3 regions of the Streptomyces sp. NPDC085596 genome follow, and region 1 is predicted to be linked to each of the others. Evidence: riboswitches for the same ligand, from Rfam matches in the RefSeq annotation. Region 1 holds a riboswitch; each other region holds the start of a gene.
What was found. Region 1 has a riboswitch for thiamine pyrophosphate ahead of thiC (phosphomethylpyrimidine synthase ThiC). Riboswitches for the same ligand answer to the same signal wherever they lie in the genome.
Positions count from the first base shown of each region.

Region 2: another riboswitch for thiamine pyrophosphate. It lies ahead of ACIGA3_RS24660 (thiamine ABC transporter substrate binding subunit); the one in region 1 lies ahead of thiC (phosphomethylpyrimidine synthase ThiC).
Region 3: another riboswitch for thiamine pyrophosphate. It lies ahead of thiO (glycine oxidase ThiO); the one in region 1 lies ahead of thiC (phosphomethylpyrimidine synthase ThiC).

Region 1 covers NZ_JBITTC010000005.1:419,352-422,619, reverse strand. The annotation lists gene thiC (phosphomethylpyrimidine synthase ThiC) at 23-1,828, opposite strand; TPP riboswitch at 1,821-1,993, opposite strand; gene ACIGA3_RS18020 (YibE/F family protein) at 2,065-3,268, shown strand, end outside.
Region 2 covers NZ_JBITTC010000009.1:106,941-110,208, forward strand. The annotation lists gene ACIGA3_RS24655 (ABC transporter permease) at 1-653, opposite strand, end outside; gene ACIGA3_RS24660 (thiamine ABC transporter substrate binding subunit) at 713-1,786, opposite strand; TPP riboswitch at 1,867-1,974, opposite strand; gene rlmN (23S rRNA (adenine(2503)-C(2))-methyltransferase RlmN) at 2,032-3,138, opposite strand; gene ACIGA3_RS24670 (ArsI/CadI family heavy metal resistance metalloenzyme) at 3,218-3,268, opposite strand, start outside.
Region 3 covers NZ_JBITTC010000001.1:345,879-349,146, forward strand. The annotation lists gene ACIGA3_RS01590 (NAD(P)/FAD-dependent oxidoreductase) at 1-1,139, opposite strand, end outside; TPP riboswitch at 1,310-1,422, shown strand; gene thiO (glycine oxidase ThiO) at 1,419-2,609, shown strand; gene thiS (sulfur carrier protein ThiS) at 2,606-2,806, shown strand; partial or broken gene ACIGA3_RS01605 (thiazole synthase) at 2,809-3,268, shown strand, end outside.

The sequences.
Region 1 (3,268 bases):
GCCCGGCTGGAGCCCAGCCCGGCTAGGGCCGGTCCTCCGCGATCGGCAGGTAGACCCGGTTGCCCGTGGCCGCGAACTCCAGGGACTTCCTCGCCATGCCCTCCTCGATCTCGGCCCGGTTCCCGCCGTGTTCGCGCCGGATGTCCTGCGAGATCTTCATGCTGCAGAACTTCGGGCCGCACATGGAGCAGAAGTGGGCCGTCTTCGCGGGTTCGGCGGGCAGGGTCTCGTCGTGGAACTCCCGTGCCGTGTCCGGGTCCAGGGCGAGGTTGAACTGGTCCTCCCACCGGAACTCGAAGCGGGCGTCCGAGAGAGCGTCGTCCCACTCCTGGGCTCCGGGGTGCCCCTTGGCCAGATCGGCCGCGTGGGCGGCGATCTTGTAGGTGATGACGCCGGTCTTGACGTCGTCCCGGTTCGGCAGGCCCAGGTGCTCCTTGGGCGTGACGTAGCAGAGCATCGCCGTGCCCCACCAGGCGATCATCGCGGCGCCGATACCCGAGGTGATGTGGTCGTACGCCGGCGCGACGTCGGTGGTCAGCGGGCCGAGCGTATAGAACGGAGCTTCATCACAGATCTCCTGCTGAAGGTCGATGTTCTCTTTGATCTTGTGCATCGGGACGTGACCGGGGCCCTCGATCATCGTCTGTACATCGAAACGCCTGGCGATCCGGTTGAGTTCCCCGAGCGTGCGCAATTCCGCGAACTGCGCCTCGTCATTGGCGTCCGCGATCGAACCGGGCCGCAGACCGTCGCCGAGCGAGTAGGTGACGTCGTAGGCGGCAAGGATCTCGCAGAGTTCCTCGAAGTTCTCGTACAGGAACGACTCCCTGTGGTGCGCCAGGCACCAGGCGGCCATGATCGAGCCGCCGCGCGAGACGATGCCGGTCTTACGGTTCGCCGTGAGCGGGACGTACGGCAGGCGCACACCCGCGTGAACCGTCATGTAGTCCACGCCCTGTTCGGCCTGCTCGATCACCGTGTCCTTGTAGACCTCCCAGGTCAGTTCCTCGGCCCTGCCGTCGACCTTCTCCAGGGCCTGGTAGAGCGGCACGGTGCCGATGGGCACGGGGGAGTTGCGCAGCACCCACTCGCGGGTGGTGTGGATGTTTCGGCCGGTGGAGAGGTCCATGACCGTGTCGGCGCCCCAGCGGGTCGCCCAGGTCATCTTCTCCACCTCCTCCTCGATCGAGGAAGTGACCGCGGAATTGCCGATGTTGGCGTTCACCTTCACCAGGAACCGCTTACCGATGATCATCGGCTCGATCTCCGGGTGGTTCACATTGGCGGGCAGCACGGCCCGCCCCGCCGCGATCTCCTCGCGGACCACCTCGGGAGAGACGTTCTCCCGGAGCGCCACGAACTCCATCTCGGGCGTGATCTCGCCCTGGCGGGCATAGGCGAGCTGGGTGACCGCCCGGCCCGTCCGACCGCGCCGGGGCTGCCGGGGCCGCCCCGGAAAGACCGCGTCCAGATTGCGCAGCCCGCCGCGCGGCGAGGTGTGCTTGATCCCGTCGTCCTCCGGCCGGACGGGACGGCCCGCGTACTCCTCGGTGTCGCCACGGGCGACGATCCAGTTCTCCCGCAGCGGGGCCAGCCCCCGGCGGACATCGGTGTCGGCTTCCGGATCGGTGTACGGGCCGGAGGTGTCGTACAGCGTGACCGACCCCCCGTTGGTGAGGTGCACCTGACGGACCGGCACCCGCAGATCGGGGCGTGAGCCCTCGACATACGCCTTGTGCCAGCCGATGGACTTCCCGGCCTCCTCGCCCGACGAACTGTTCGTCGTGTTCTGCGTGGAGGCAGGCGTGCGTGCGTCCTTGTTGGTCATGAGACCTACTCCCTACGCCGGCATTACCCGGTAACAGGTTCGGCGGTCGACGCAGCGATTTCCGTCCGCAGATGTTCTCGGGGAACCACGTTCCACGTGAAACATCGCAACGACGGAGGTCAGCGCCCTCTCAGCCCGGTGCTCCGAGCTCCCGCGTGTGCAAAGGTGCCTCCACGCTAGCGCCCCGTGTGACGGGATGAACAGTGGGCCTCCCCCGTTCTTGCAATGATCGGGCCGTGACCACGACGCAGCAGCCTCCCTACCCTCCCCCCGGCCCGCCCCACCGGCCCGGCTCCGGACCAGGCCCCGGCGACGGGGGTGGGCATGGGCCGGGCTCCGGAGGCGGGCACGGGGGTCATGGCCACGGGCACGGCCACTCCCACAGCCACGGCCCCGCCACGCCGGTCTCCAGGCATCTGCGCAAGGTCATCGCGGCCATCCTGATCCCGTTCAGCGCGGCCGTCGTCGTGGGTCTGGTGGTGCTCTGGCCCGGAGGCGCGCCGCCGCACCAGCGCACCGGGGTCGGCTTCGACCGCCAGACGCAGCAGGCCACGGTCACCCGGGTCACCTCGGTGAGCTGCCAGGTGGGCGGCGCGGGCGGGGGAGCCCCGGCCGGCGACCCCTCCGCCACGGGCGCGGGTCCGGCTGCCCAGGAGGACAAGAAGGGCCCCTGCAAGAAGGCGACGGTCCGGGTCGACACCGGCAAGGACCAGGGACGCACCTTCACCGAGCTGGTGCAGCCCGACCAGACCCGGCAGTTGCACCAGGGCGACAAGGTCGTGGTGGCCTACGAGCCCAAGGCCCCCAAGGACCTCCAGTACGCCGTCACCGATCTGGACCGCAAGTTCCCCATGGCGCTGCTGGCCGGAATCTTCGCGGTCGCCGTCGTGGTGGTGGGCCGGCTGCGCGGCGTCATGGCGCTGGTGGCCCTGGCCGTCAGCTTCATGGTGCTGACCCTGTTCATCCTGCCCGCGGTGCTCCAGGGCTCGAATCCGCTGCTGGTGGCCGTGGTCGGGTCGAGCGCGATCATGCTCATCGCGCTGTACATGTGCCACGGCCTGTCCGCGCGGACCTCCGTCGCGGTGCTCGGCACCCTCGTCTCACTGCTGCTGATCGGTTTCCTCGGCTCGCAGTTCATCGGCTGGGCCGCGCTCACCGGCAACACGGACGACAACACCGGTCTGATCCACGGTCTCTACCCGTCGATCGACATGAGCGGCCTGCTGCTCGCGGGTGTCATCATCGGCTCGCTGGGCGTGCTGGACGATGTGACGGTCACCCAGACCTCGGCGGTGTGGGAGCTGCACGAGGCCAATCCCTCGATGGGCTGGCGCGGGCTGTACCGGGCGGGCATCCGCATCGGCCGCGACCACATCGCCTCCGTCGTCAACACCCTCGTCCTCGCCTACGCGGGCGCCGCGCTGCCCCTGCTGCTGCTGT
Region 2 (3,268 bases), on a different contig from region 1:
TGCCGGTAGATCTCCACCTCCAGGGTGGAGAAGGTGGGACCGCCGAGGATCTGGACCACGCCGAAGGAGGTGAAGGTGAACAGGAACACCATCAGCGCGGCGGCGGCCACGGCGGGCGCCAGCGCGGGCAGGGTCACCTGGCGCCAGGCGCGTGGCGGGGACGCGCCGAGCATCCGGGCGGCCTCCTCCTGCCGAGGGTCCAGTTGCCCCCACAGTCCGCCGACGGTGCGGACGACGACGGCGTAGTTGAAGAAGACGTGTGCGAGGAGGATCGCCCACACCGTGGTGTCCAGCCGCACGCCCCACAGCTCGTCCAGCAGCCCGCCGTGGCCGACCAGCGCGAGGAACGCGGTGCCGACGACCACCGTGGGCAGCACGAACGGCACCGTGACGACGGCCCGCAGCACCTGCTTGCCGGGGAAGTCCAGCCGGGCGAAGGCGTAGGCGGCCGGCAGCGCGATCAGCAGGGTGAGCGCGGTGGAGGCGAGCGCCTGCCAGGTGGTGAACCACAGCACGTGCCGGATGTCGGAGCGGCCCAGCACCTCGGCGAACCGCCCGAGGTGCCAGCTGCCGTCGGCCTTGAGCCCCCGCGCCGTGATGGCGGCGACGGGCCAGGCGAAGAACAGCGCGAAGAACGCGACGGGCAGGGCCATCAGCCCCAGCCGCGCCGCGCTCCCGCGGCTTCGCCGTCCAGCTGCTTCAGCTACTTCAGCTACTTCAGTACGAGTGACGTCCACGAGCTGACCCACTGGTCGCGGTTGGCGGCGATCCTGTCGGGCGCCATGGTCGCCGGGTCCTTGGCGGCGGGCCCGTACTCGGTGAACTCGGCGGGGACCTTGGCGTCCTTGATCACCGGGTACACGAACATGTTCAGCGGCATGTCCTGCTGGAACTCCTTGGAGAGCAGGAAGTCGAGGAACGCCTTGCCGCCCGCGGGGTTCTTCGCGTGGTTCAGCAGCCCGGCGAACTCCACCTGCCGGAAGCAGGTGCCCTCGGAGACGCCGGTGGGGGCGGTCGCCGGCTTCTTCTTGGCGTAGATCACCTCGGCGGGCGGCGAGGAGGCGTACGACACGACGAGCGGCCGGTCACCGCCCGCCTTCTTACCCTCGGAGGAGCCGGAGAACTCCTGGTAGTACGCCTGCTCCCAGCCGTCGACGACCTTGACGCCGTTGGCCTTGAGCTTCTTCCAGTACCCCTCCCAGCCCTTGTCGCCGTAACTGGCGGCGCTGCCGAGCAGGAAGCCGAGGCCGGGCGAGGAGGTGGCGGCGTTCTCGGTGACCAGCAGGTTCTTGTACTTGGGGTCCGCGAGGTCGGCGAAGGTGCGCGGCGGCTTCAGTTTGTGCTTGTCGAAGTACGCCTTGTCGTAGTTGACGCAGATGTCGCCGTGGTCGACCGGCGTGACCCGGTGCTCGGCCCGGTCGAGCTGGAAGGCGGGGTCGGCCTGGTCGAGGCCCTTGGCGGCGTACGGCTGGAAGAGGCCGTTGTCGAGGGCGCGGGAGAGCAGGGTGTTGTCGACGCCGAAGAAGACGTCGCCCTGCGGGTTGTCCTTGGTGAGGACCGCCTTGTTGACGGCCTGCCCGGCGTCGCCGTCCTTGAGGACGCGCAACCGGTAGCCGGACTGCTTCTCGAAGTCCGCGATCACGTTCTTGGACGCGGCCCACGAGTCGTGGCTGACGAGGGTCACGGTCCTGGTGTCCGCGCCCCCCTTGGTGTCGGTGGACCCGCACGCGGAGAGCGTGAGCAGGCCGAGGCCGACCGCCGCGGCCACGAAGGTCTTGGTGTGCACTGGTGGTCCTCCTGGGGTGGGCCAGGAAGAGACGCGGCCCCGCCCGGACTCCGCGCGGGAGCCCGGGCAGGGCGCAACAGCTTGAGTGATGACCGAACTTCCTACCCAGAATGACCTGGGCGAGGTTCAGAGGGTCTGCGGCCTGCTTGCCGCACTCTCAGCGCTGTGGCGCTCCCCTGTCGGAATATGCAGATGTATGACCGTACGAAGGTGTACGGGTATGAACTTGTACTGACCGGCCCAGGTTACCGCTCGGTGGCCGCGAGCTGACCACACGCCCCGTCGATCTCCTGACCGCGGGTGTCCCGGACGGTCACCGGCACGCCGTGCGCGGCGATGGCCTCCACGAACGCCTTCTCGTCCTCGGGACGGGAGGCGGTCCACTTGGAGCCGGGGGTGGGGTTGAGCGGGATCAGGTTGACGTGCACGGGCCTGCCCTTGAGCAGCCGGCCGAGCCGGTCACCGCGCCACGCCTGGTCGTTGATGTCCCGGATCAGCGCGTACTCGATGGACAGCCGGCGCCCGGACTTCTCCGTGTACTCGAACCCGGCGTCCAGCACCTCGCGCACCTTCCACCGCGTGTTCACGGGGACGAGGGTGTCGCGCAGCTCGTCGTCGGGGGCGTGCAGGGAGATCGCCAGCCGGCACTTGAAGCCCTCGTCGGCGAAGCGGTGAATGGCGGGGACCAGGCCCACCGTCGACACGGTGATGCCGCGCTGCGAGAGGCCGAGGCCGTCGGGGGCGGGGTCGGTGAGGGCGCGGATGGCGCCGACGACGCGCTTGTAGTTGGCGAGCGGCTCGCCCATGCCCATGAAGACGATGTTGGACAGCCGCGCGGGCCCGCCGGGAACTTCCCCGTCCCTGAGCGCCCGCATACCGTCCACGATCTGGTGCACGATCTCGGCGGTGGACAGGTTCCGGTCCAGCCCCGCCTGCCCGGTCGCGCAGAACGGGCAGTTCATCCCGCATCCGGCCTGCGAGCTGATGCACATGGTGACCCGGTCCGGGTACCGCATCAGCACGGACTCCACGAGCGTGCCGTCGAACAGCCGCCACAGCGTCTTACGGGTGGTGCCCTGGTCCGTGGCCAGATGCCGGACCACCGACATCAGATCCGGGAACAGCGCCTCCCGCAGCCTCTCCCGCGAGCCGGCCGGGATGTCCGTCCACTGCTCGGGGTCGTGCGCGTACCGCGCGAAGTAGTGCTGCGAGAGCTGTTTGGCACGGAACGGCTTCTCGCCGGCCTCCGCAACAGCGTCCTTCCGCTCCGCGGGCGAAAGGTCAGCGAGATGCCGCGGCGGCTTCTTGGCTCCGCGGGGGGCGACGAAAGTGAGTTCTCCGGGCTTCGGCATAACCCTTCCAGTGTCGCAGATCAACACGACCGGCCTTGGCCAGACCGGGGTGGGGGCGGTCACCTGTGGGTGCCCACCGTCAGCGTCGGTCGGCCTCGGACGGCCCCTGACCGGAGCAGCAGCCGCCGGC
Region 3 (3,268 bases), on a different contig from region 1:
GCGAGGTCGCGCGGGCGGCCCACCGCCAGCAGGGCGACGAGGCGGTCCTCGCGCAGCCAGCACACGGTCCAGGCGGGGTCGGCCGGGTCACCGCGCCACACCGTGCGGTCGGCCGCGGCGTGGTGGCCCGCGTACTGGACGAACCGCCCGAACTGCTCGGACCAGAAGTACGGCACCGGGTCGTAGGGCGCCGCCTCCTCGCCGAGGATGTCCGCCGCGACCGTACGCGGGCCCTGGAGGGCGTTGTCCCAGTGGTGGACGAGCAGCCGCTCGTCGTAGCGGGCCGAGGGGAAGGAGGTGCAGTCGCCGACCGCGTACACGTGCTCGGCGGACGTGCGCAGCCGGTCGTCGGCCAGGACGTCGCCGTGGGCGCCGAGGGCGATGCCGGAGCCGGCCAGCCAGCCGGTGGCGGGGTGGGCGCCGATGCCGACCACGACGGCGTCCGAGGGCAGCCGCGCGCCGTCGTCCAGCACCACGGCGCCGGGCTCGACGGCCGCCACGCGGACGCCGGTGCGCAGCGAGACGCCGCTGTCGGCGTACCAGGCGGTCATCGGGGCGGCGACCTCGGCGGGCAGGGCGCCGGCCAGCGGGCGGTCGGCGGCCTCGACGACGGTCACCGCGCAGCCGGCCTCGCGGGCGGCGGTGGCGAACTCGGCGCCGATCCAGCCGGCGCCGACCACCACGACGTCGTGCTGCCGGGCGAGCACCGGGCGCAGCCGCTCGGCGTCGTCCAGGGTGCGCAGCAGGTGCACACCGGGCGTCTCGTCGGTGCCGGGCAGCCGGACGGGTACGGCGCCGGTGGCCAGGACCAGCACGTCGTACGGGACGGGCCCCGCCGCGGTGTCCAGTTCGTGGTCGGCGGTGCGCACGCCGAGCGCCTCGCAGCCGAGCCGGAGGTCGATGTCGAGCGAGGCGAAGTCCACGTCGAAGGCGGAGCCCTCGGCGGTACCGAGGAGGATGGCCTTGGACAGCGGGGGCCGGTCGTAGGGCTGGTGCGGCTCGGCGCCGATCAGGGTGACGGGCCCGGTGAAGCCCTGTTCGCGCAGGGCGACGGCGGTCTGCACCCCGGCCATGCCCGCCCCGACGACGACCACGCGCCGTTCCTGTCCCGTGCCCTCCGGGGGCGTCTGCTCACTCACGTGGTCACCTTAGGTCAACTGACCTGCTCCACCAGGCGAACCGGGTCCCGGTGCCCACCTGGCCCGGTGCCTGGTCGGCCACGGGGGCGAGGGTGAGTCCGTCGAGCGAGCGGGGCACGGGCGGGGCTCCCTTACGGCTGAGCCGGGCGGGCGACTAGGCTGGCCACCGTAACTGCACTCGCGGGAGCCCGGACGTACCGGGCTGAGAGGGAGGCTGGCGGCCTCCGACCGTACGAACCTGATCCGGGTCATGCCGGCGAAGGGAGGGGCGGGACGCCCATGCCGTCACGTACGTCCGAACCGTCCGGCGCCCCGGACGTCCTTGTCGTGGGGGGCGGGATCATCGGCCTGGTCACCGCCTGGCGCGCGGCCGGGCGGGGGCTCACCGCGGCCGTGGTGGACCCCGAGCCAGGCGGCGGGGCCGCGCGGGTCGCGGCCGGGATGCTGGCCGCCGTCACCGAGCTGCACCACGGCGAGGAGGGGCTGCTCGCCCTCAATCTGGCCTCCGCGCGCCGCTACCCCGGCTTCGCCGCCGAGCTGACCGAGGCCACCGGCCACGACCTGGGCTACCGCCGCTCGGGCACCCTCGCCGTCGCCTTCGACACCGACGACCGCGCCCAGCTGCGCGAGGTGCACGAACTCCAGCTGCGCTGCGGGCTGGACTCCGAGTGGCTGTCCGGGCGGGAGTGCCGACGGCTGGAGCCGATGCTGGCGCCCGGTGTGCGCGGCGGGCTGCGGGCCGACGGCGACCACCAGATCGACCCCCGGCGGCTGGCGGCCGCGCTGCTGACCGCGTGCGAGCGGGCCGGGGTGGTCCTCCACCGGTCCTGGGCGGCGCGGCTCGACGTGGCCGGGGACCGGGCCACCGGCGTCACCACGGCGGACGGCACCACGCTGGCCGCCGGGCAGGTGGTGCTGGCGGGCGGCAGCCTCAGCGGACGGCTTCAGGGCGTCCCCGAGGCGCTCGTACCGCCGGTGCGCCCGGTGAAGGGGCAGGTGCTGCGGCTGACGGTGCCGCCCCGGTACCGGCCCTTCCTGAGCCGTACCGTGCGGGCCGTGGTGCGCGGCGGGCCGGTGTACCTGGTGCCGCGCGAGAACGGCGAGCTGGTGATCGGCGCGACCAGCGAGGAGCTGGGCTTCGACACCACGGTGACGGCGGGCGGGGTGTACGAGCTGCTGCGCGACGCCCATGAGCTGGTGCCCGGCATCACCGAGCTGCCGCTCACCGAGACCCTGGCCGGACTGCGCCCCGGCTCCCCCGACAACGCCCCGCTGCTCGGCCCCTCCGGCCTCGACGGCCTGCTGCTGGCCACCGGGCACCACCGCAACGGCGTGCTGCTCACCCCCGTCACCGGGGACGTCATGGCCGACGTGCTGTGCGGCGGGGGCCTGCCCGAGGTGGCCCGGCCCTTCACCCCGCACCGCTTCGCCACCGGCGCCCCCACCGCGACCCTGGAGCACTCCGCATGAACATCTCCGTCAACGGCGAGCGCCGCGAGGTGGCGCCCGGCACCGCCCTGGACGCCGTCGTACGCGTCCTGACCCCGGCGCCCTCGGGGGTGGCCGCCGCCGTCAACGAGACCGTGGTCCCGCGCACCCGGTGGGCCGAGACCGGCCTCGCCGAGGGCGACCGGGTCGAGGTCCTCACCGCCGTGCAGGGAGGCTGACCATGACCGGCGATCCCCTGGTCCTCGGTGACCTGACCCTGAAGTCCCGGCTGATCATGGGCACCGGCGGGGCGCCCAGCCTGGACGTGCTGGAACGCTCACTGATCGCGTCCGGCACGGAGCTGACCACGGTGGCGATGCGCCGGGTGGACCCCGGCGCGCACGGCTCGGTGCTGTCGGTGCTGGAGAAGCTGGGCATCCGCGTGCTGCCCAACACCGCGGGCTGTTTCACCGCCGGGGAGGCGGTGCTGACCGCCCGGCTGGCCCGTGAGGCGCTCGGCACCGACCTGGTGAAGCTGGAGGTCGTGGCCGACGAGCGGACGCTGCTGCCGGACCCGGTGGAGACGCTGGACGCGGCCGAGACGCTGGTCGACGACGGCTTCACCGTGCTGCCGTACACCAACGACGACCCGGTGCTGGCCCGCAGGCTCCAGGACGTGGGGTGCGCGGCCGTGATGCCGC